DNA from 2 places in the Marinobacter sp. THAF197a genome. Region 2 is predicted to be linked to the other one. Evidence: riboswitches for the same ligand, from Rfam matches in the RefSeq annotation. Region 2 holds a riboswitch; the other holds the start of a gene.
The links. A riboswitch is a leader RNA that binds a small molecule or an ion and turns the genes downstream of it on or off. The one in region 2 is predicted to bind cobalamin.
Positions count from the first base shown of each region.

Region 1: another riboswitch for cobalamin. It lies ahead of FIV08_RS19395 (ribonucleoside-diphosphate reductase subunit alpha); the one in region 2 lies ahead of FIV08_RS01090 (TonB-dependent receptor domain-containing protein).

Region 1 is NZ_CP045324.1:4,201,690-4,205,879, reverse strand. It holds gene fmdA (formamidase) at 1-245, shown strand, start outside; gene FIV08_RS19405 (FmdB family zinc ribbon protein) at 251-604, shown strand; gene FIV08_RS19400 (DUF3047 domain-containing protein) at 665-1,327, opposite strand; cobalamin riboswitch at 1,507-1,705, shown strand; gene FIV08_RS19395 (ribonucleoside-diphosphate reductase subunit alpha) at 1,895-4,190, shown strand, end outside.
Region 2 is NZ_CP045324.1:243,474-247,663, reverse strand. It holds gene FIV08_RS01095 (cobalamin-binding protein) at 1-322, opposite strand, end outside; gene FIV08_RS01090 (TonB-dependent receptor domain-containing protein) at 352-2,181, opposite strand; cobalamin riboswitch at 2,339-2,547, opposite strand; gene cobD (threonine-phosphate decarboxylase CobD) at 2,572-3,636, opposite strand; gene cbiB (adenosylcobinamide-phosphate synthase CbiB) at 3,633-4,190, opposite strand, start outside.

The sequences.
Region 1 (4,190 bases), 310 kb from region 2:
AGGCCTGCCTGAATGCCATCGAATACATGACCAAGTTCGGCTACAGCAGGGCACAGGCTTACGCGATCCTTGGGTGTGCGCCGGTGGAGGGGCATATCAGCGGTGTGGTTGATATTCCCAACGCCTGTGCAACGCTCTGGCTGCCAACCGGCATCTTTGATTTCGACATCAACCCGTCAGCGGATGGCCCACAGAAGAAAGTCAGTGGCGGCATGGACGTGCCCCTGTCGAAAGACAAGGAGTAACCGACATGCCTGTGTATGACTACAAATGTCGGGAACACGGGTTGTTCCACCAGCTGGCCACCATGGAAGACTGTGCCAAGCCGGCGGAGTGCCCGACCTGTCAGGCGCTGTCACCCCGAGTCATAGTGCTGCCCCCGGAGATTGCCGCCATGGACCCGGCCAAACGATCGGCTCAGGACCGGAACGAGCGCTCGAAACACGAACCAGTGTTTTCGACTGCCGATCGCAGGGCACACGACAAGGAACACAGCCGAAGTTGTGGTTGCGGCTCACCGAAGCCGGGCAAATCCATGCTGTTCTACACCGCAGACGGTAAGAAAATGTTTCCCTCGATGCGGCCGTGGATGATCAGCCACTGACAACCGATTCGACGTTTCACGTGTTTGGCCCCGATACGGGGCCTTTTTTCGATACGCCATTCAGGGCTGCTCAAGCACCAGATCCCGATACCACGCTGTTGCCCGTTCACCGGTATTATCCGCATCCGACATGATGGCCACGCCAACAATGCGCGGGGGGTTCTCCCCGAACGCTTCCCGGTAATCCGCCACAATATCCCGTTCCACGGTGACCCACTCCCCGGTTTGCTCCGGGCCGGAATTGACCGCCACCATCATGGTCTGGTCGGTGAAGGCATTGGCGACAATGGATTGCTCTGGTAGCCGGTTGGCCCAGATGTAGTTCAGGGCATTACCCGGCAGGGACTCGCCAAACATCACCTCCACGGTTTTGCGCTTGGCCCGTTCAAAGAAGCCTGCTTTGTCGGGCTGAAATTCAAAGGCCACGTAGATTCGCGCCGGGTAGTCGTCGCCGGACTTTTTCCGGGCATCACCCTGGTCGAACACATTGGACACCTTCCATTGCCAGCGCAGAATCAGCGATTCGCCGGGTTCTAACGACAATCGGGCAATTAGGCCGGAGGCGCTGTTATCAGCAGTCGCCTTGACCACCTGAACACCGTCGTCCGTGACCAGCTCGTAGCGCGTGTGCCGGTCGATTCTGGGAAATTCCAGAGGTTCCCAACCATCAGATAATGAACTCATGGTGGAGAAGGGTTGCAGTAAAGGCGCCTGCGCCATCATCGCCGGGCTGGCCAATAGCAGAGCCAACACCCATGCAGTGACTGCCAGTGATGAACGCTTCATAGACTTGTCCTTTTGTTTTCGGGCCACTGCAGTGGCAGACAGCGGGCCTGCAATAAAGTGCCTTGTCAGTGGCTATTAGTCCGTATATAGTGACCAAATCCTTGGTTGACTACCATATGTTGTGATCATTCTCTGATCACTTCAGACATAAAGGTAGTCGGGAATCCGGTGAGAATCCGGAACTGACGCGCAGCGGTATTGGGGAACGAGCGTGGCATCAAGACACTGGCAAGCGCCGGGAAGTCGCCACGCAAGGCCGAACCAACAGGTTCACGCCCCTGAGTCCGAAGACCTGCCAGGGATAGACACTGCACCTTCGCGTTTCAAGGTGAGCAGGTAAGGATTATTGGCCACGGACGACACGGACACCCACGGACTACAAATATTCAAAAGATGGCAGCCCCATTTTTTGTCCGTGAAAGTCCGTGTCGTCCGTGGCCAGAAAGTCTTTTCTCCTGTGAACGCGAAGGTTGCACTAACAACGCGTGCACAAGGAGAAGCCCCATGTCTGCCACCGCTCTGGCCGAAGCCCCGGCCGCCGATACCCAGTCCCTTCAAGTTATTAAACGCAACGGCACCCTGGTTGGATTCAATCCCGCCAAAATCAGTGTGGCGGTGACCAAAGCGTTCCTGGCCGTGGAAGGCGACAAAGCCGCCGGTTCGGCCCGCATCAACGACGCCGTGCATCGGGTCACCGAACAGGTGGTGCAGGCCATCAGCCGGCGCCTGAAAGCCGGCGGTAAAGTGCATATTGAAGACATTCAGGACCAGGTGGAACTGGCCCTGATGCGGGCCGAAGAGCAAAAGGTGGCCCGGGCTTACGTGCTCTACCGGGAAGAGCACGCCCGCAAGCGCGCCATCGAAGAGCCCATGGAAGCGCACCCGCACCTGACCGTGAAAAAAGCCGACGGCAGCGTGGCGCCGCTGGACCTGGGCCTGATGAAGCTGCAGGTAGAACAGGCCGCCACCGGCCTGGACGGCATTGACGGCGAATCCCTGGTCGACGAAGCCCTGCGCAACCTGTACGACGGCATTGCAGAAACCGAAGTGCTCTCCGCCCTGATCATGACCGCCCGTGGCCGTATCGAGCAGGAGCCGGACTACAGCGCCGTCACCGCCCGGCTGTTGCTGGAACAGCTTCGCCTGGAAGCGGCTGAGGCCCTGGACCTGCCCCGCAACCAGCCGCTGGCAGAGGTTTATCCACAGGCCCTGAACGCGTTCATCCACGCCGGTATCCGCTACGAATTGCTGGACGAAGCCCTGGCCGCCTTTGACCTGGAACGCCTGGGCGCAGCCATCATCCCCGAGCGCGACCACCAGTTCGGTTTCCTCGGCCTGCAAACCCTGTACGACCGCTACTTCCTGCACTGGAACAAGGCCCGCCTGGAACTGCCCCAGGTATTCTTCATGCGAGTCGCCATGGGCCTGGCCCTGCGGGAAGACGACCCCAATGCCCGCGCCATCGAATTCTACAACCTGTTGTCATCTTTCGATTACATGGCCAGCACACCCACGCTGTTCAACAGTGGCACCCGCCATTCCCAGTTGTCCTCCTGCTACCTGACCACCGTCGGCGATGACCTGGAAGGCATTTACGGTGCCATCAGAGACAACGCCCTGTTGAGTAAATGGGCTGGCGGCCTGGGCAACGACTGGACCCCGGTGCGGGCGCTGGGCTCCCACATCAAAGGCACCAACGGCCAGAGCCAGGGCGTGGTGCCCTTCCTGAAAGTGGTCAACGACACCGCGGTGGCGGTGAACCAGGGTGGCAAGCGCAAAGGCGCCGTGTGTGCCTACCTGGAAAGCTGGCATCTGGACATCGAAGAATTCCTGGAGTTGCGCAAAAACACCGGCGACGAACGCCGCCGCACCCACGACATGAACACCGCCAACTGGGTGCCGGATTTGCTGATCGAACGCATGCGCGAAGACCGGGACTGGACCCTGTTTTCCCCCAGCGATGCGCCAGACCTGCACGACCTTTACGGCAACGCCTTCCGGGAACGCTACGAGCATTACGAAGCGCTGGCGGAGCAGGGTAAGATCAAACTGTTCAAGAAAATCCCTGCCAAACAACTGTGGCGCAAAATGCTCACCGTGCTGTTTGAAACCGGCCACCCCTGGGTTACCTTCAAAGACCCCTGCAACCTGCGTTCCCCGCAGCAGCACCAGGGCGTGGTGCACAGCTCCAACCTGTGCACCGAAATCACCCTGAACACCAGCGCCGACGAAATCGCCGTATGCAACCTGGGCTCGGTCAACCTGGCCGCCCACATCGCCAACGGCGAGCTGGACGTACAGCGCCTGGAACGCACCGTGACCACCGCCGTTCGCATGCTCGATAACGTCATCGATATCAACTTCTACGCCGTACCCCAGGCGAAGAACTCCAACCTCAAACACCGCCCCGTGGGCCTGGGCCTGATGGGCTTTCAGGACGCCCTCTACCAACTGGGCCTGCCCTACACCAGCCCGGAAGCCGTCGAGTTTGCTGATGTGGCCATGGAACAACTCAGCTACTTCGCCATCCGCGCCTCCGCCACCCTGGCCGGCGAACGGGGTGCCTATGAAACCTACGAAGGCTCCCTCTGGCAGCAAGGCATCCTACCCATCGATTCCATCAACCTGTTAAAGGAGAACCGTCGGGAAGGGGACCTGTCGCTCAACACCAACAGCCGCCTGGACTGGACACCGGTGCGCGAGCTGATTGCCAAACACGGCATGCGCAACAGCAACGTCATGGCCATCGCCCCCACCGCCACCATCTCCAACATCGTCGGTGTGTCTCAGTCCATCGAAC
Region 2 (4,190 bases):
CGGTTACCCAGCCAATCACGAGATCCGGCTGCAGCTCCAGCAGCCGTTCCATATCCATGCGGGTATGGCTACCCACTGAAGCGACCTCTCGGGCTGCCGGGGGATAATCGCTGTAAGCCACCACGGCAACCACCTGGTCACCGGCGCCCGCTGCCCATGCCAGTTCTGTCGCCCCAGGCGAAAGTGCGGCAATGCGTTTTGCCGGGTGTTCCAGGCATATCTCCTCGCCCAGATCATCCGTGGCGCAGACATAGGATGCCAGGGCCGGAGATGCCAACAGCATCCAGCCGAGCAGTATGCTCACACCCTTAAGCTTTCCCACTGGCGCCTCCCCGGCAAGATTATGCAGTTTTATCGGAAGTCATAGCGAACCGAAAGAAACCCTGCGGTGCCCGCCGCCAGGTATCCTGAACCATCAAATCGGGTTGCCGTCGCGTATTCCTTATCCGTAACGTTCTGAAGCGTCAGCCGTGCTGTCCAGTCCGGAGCAAATTCCCACCCTGCACGAAGGTTGAAGGTGACGTAGCCCGGTAAACGATTTTGATTATTAGCATCATCGTAGCGGTAACCACTGGCCAGAGCGGTGCCTCCCAGGCTCCAGGCACCCATTTGACGGTCCAGGTCAACCCTCAGCGATTGGTGACTGCGACGACGCAGGCGGTTATCCGTCTCACGGTCGCGCGGATCCATCAAGGTGAGTTTGACCCCAAGATCCCAACCATTCGAACGCAGACCTGAGGCCAGCTCCGCGCCACGAATACGGGCTTCACTCACGTTGGCAGGCCGGAGATCACCGCTGATGCTCTGGAGTTCAATCAGATTCTCTACGTCCAGCTGATAAAGAGCGGCATCCCAGTACCAGTGTTCGTAACGACCGCTAAGCCCCAACTCCACGGACGCTCCTTCCTCCGGTTTGAGGTCCGGGTTGCCGGCATAACTGCCACCGAAATCGAATATCTCCAAAGGATAGTAAAGATCATTGAACGTAGGCGCCCGGAAAGAGGTGCCATAACTCACCCGTACCCGGTGGGAACGGTCAAACGAGTGGCCAAGGGCAATGCCGCCGGTTTCCTGTCGACCGTAGGCCTCGTTGTCGTCGCCGCGAAAGGACAACTGAATATCGGAAGGGCCGAAGTTTAAGCGCAGCTGGGTGAATAACGCGGCATTGGTGCGACTGTTCTCATCGAACTCGATGGTGCTTTTCACTTCGTCGGATTGCAGCTCTCCCCCGACTGCGAGCTCGTGCACGCCTGCGGTGAAAGTGTTTTCCCATCGTGCGGTTCGGGTTTTGGTGTTGAATACAGAATCGCCGGCACTGCGGAAGCTTTCTTGCTCGTCAGCAGATTCGGAAAGCTGGATGGACGTCGCCCAATAATCACTGACAGGAGTATTCAATGTGACGCCGACGGTCCGGATCATAAAATCCGTGTTGCCACCGTCAAACTCAGTATTGCCCTCTGACTGCATTATGACGAAACTGGCCTCTCCTCCGCTCGGCAATTCATGCACAACACGCCCGACGCCGGCGGTGTTGCGAAAGCCTTTGTCCTCGCCATCTTTCACTATTCTGGTGCCATCGGTTTCCTTGTGCAGCCCGCTGAGGCTGAACCGGGTTGCTCCGTGAGTCGCCGATGCGCCAGCACTGGTTTTCTGAGTGTTGAAATTGCCTGCTCCGGTTTCAACCCACCCTCGGCCACCATGCTTTGGATCCAGTGTAAATGCCTGAATGACACCGCCTACCGCGTCAGCGCCATAGAGTGCGCTGCGGGGGCCCCTGACGATTTCCACACGCTCGACCAGATCAACGGGAAAATACTGCCAAGGCGCGCCACCGCTGGTAGCAGAGCGAAGGCGCACACCATCAACCAGAAAGACCGTGGAATCATTCGCGGTGCCACGAGTGAATACACTGGTGTTCTTGCCAAATGACCCGTTAGTGACCAGATCAATGCCGGGCTGCGCCGCCAGCAGATCGGTAAATTCGGCAGCTGCCTCGCGACGGATGGTTTCTTCTTCGATGACCGTCACCGACGACAGGCTTTCTCCCACCGTACGGGGGCCAAGCGTGGCAGTTACAACAATAGGCTCGAGAGTATCCGGGGCGGGTTCAGATTCTGAACCAGTCGCCGGTAGGGCAAAAGGTATGAACACAAGGGCAGACAAGACTTGGGAACGCTTCATTTCTTCACTCGCTTCGCGCCGCACTCACCCGTGCGGTTGATACTGATTAATGCGGAGGAGAAATGTCTGTATTGACGGAGGGTGGAGGGGCGTCGATCAGTTGCATTGGCCGGTTCACCCACCGCCGCTGCCCTCCGCAACGTAGGTGTCTGGAACTCATGGGCTCCAAATTCCAGGCCGGTCTCCGGGCTTCCAGGTGGAGCGGATGCTCCGGGGCAATCACCTTCCCATGCCAGAGGCACAGTGGCGCATTGGATTGCCTTTCACCTGATTACCGTTGCGGGGGCAGCGCCGGGCTCTCACCGGCTTCCCGTTTCACTCACTGCGTTCGCCGGACTATCGCCAGCCCGGTTGGAACGCTCAGAGCACCTGAAATTGCCGGCAAGACTATCAACCAGGGTGGGGGTGGTCAATGAGATATGTTAATTCAGACAACGCACTTCCCAGACGTTGCCAGCCGGACTCATCGGGCGGCAAACCAAAGCGCAAGGCTGACGACTCATCAAAACGCCTGACCAGGATGGCACGATGAGCCAACTCGTCCGCTATTGATGCTGCGTGTTCGTGATGGATCGTGCGAAACAGCAACGTGCCGGTAGCTGCTGGCATGCCCGATTTCCTGAGCAGACCGTCCATCCGCAGCCGTGACGTCTGCAGCCTGCCCCGCGCCTCCACCTGCCATGTCCTGTCAGCCAGAGCTCTTGCCATCAAATAACGCGCCGGGCCACTGACGGTCCAGGGGCCCAATTCAAGAGCCAGCGCACGGGCCAGTTCCGGGCTGGCCAATACTACCCCGGCGCGAATCCCGGCCAGGCCGAAAAACTTGCCCAGTGATCGCAGAAGTATCAGACCCGGCGCGCCCGCCCAGGGTTCCAACCCGAACCCGGGCTCTCCCTCGACAAAGGCCTGATCAAGCACCAGCCAGCCCCCACGCGCCTGCAATCGTTGGTGCCACAGCAGGAGACGGGCCGGATCGACCAGCTGCCCGGTCGGATTATTCGGCTGTATCCACACCACCACATCCACAGAATCCAGCCAGGTCAGATCGTCTTGTTCTGTTGCCTGCTCAGGAATCGCCACCACCTCGAAACCGGCGCGACGCCAGGCATGACCGTGCTCGCGATATCCCGGCACAGGCACCGCCACCCGACCAACACCATGCGCCCTGGTGCGCACCGAAGGCAGGGCCATGATCGCCGCCTGGGATCCCGCCACCGGCAGGCAACTGGCCCGTTCCGGCGCACCCGCCCAGCAACGGATGATCTCCTCCAGCCCATCGTCCGGCTCTGGCAGTCGTTGCCATACCTCCGGTGGAATGGCCGGAACCGGCCAGGGTACCGGATTGATGCCGGTGGACAGATCAAGCCATTGCTCGCGGGGAATGCCCCAACGCTGTATTGCAGCCTGTAACCGCCCGCCATGCTCCGGGGATTCAGGAAGGTCGAAGGCCGTCATCCTGCACCTCCACGCACCACCCAGCTGCAGGCAAGGGCGAGGACGAATAGCACCGACAACCACAGCATTACCCCACGCTGTACCAGGGCAATGGCACCTTCGATTGTCGCTGCCGAGGCCCCGGGACCACGACCTAACACTGGCCGTTCCTTGATGCCGTTGGCATAGGGCGCCGGTCCACCGAGGGTCACACCAAGGGCGCCCGCCCCGGCGGACATCACTGGCCCGGCATTGGGGCTATCCCAGGTTCTTGCCTGGGTACGCCAACAACGGAGCGCCACCCGGGTACTTCCCAACATCGCGTAAGTGAGGGCGGTCAGCCGGGCAGGCAGCCAGTTCATGAGGTCATCCAGCCTGGCGGCAAACCGACCGAAGTAAAGAAATCGGGAGTTGCGATAGCCCCACATGGCGTCCAGGGTGTTGATCAATCGGTGCAAAACCACACCCGGCAGCCCGGCAAGCAGGTACCAGAACAGACTTGAGAACACCGCATCGGCACCATTTTCCAGCATGGATTCCGAGGCAGCTGCGGCCACCCCCTCGTCGGACAGCGC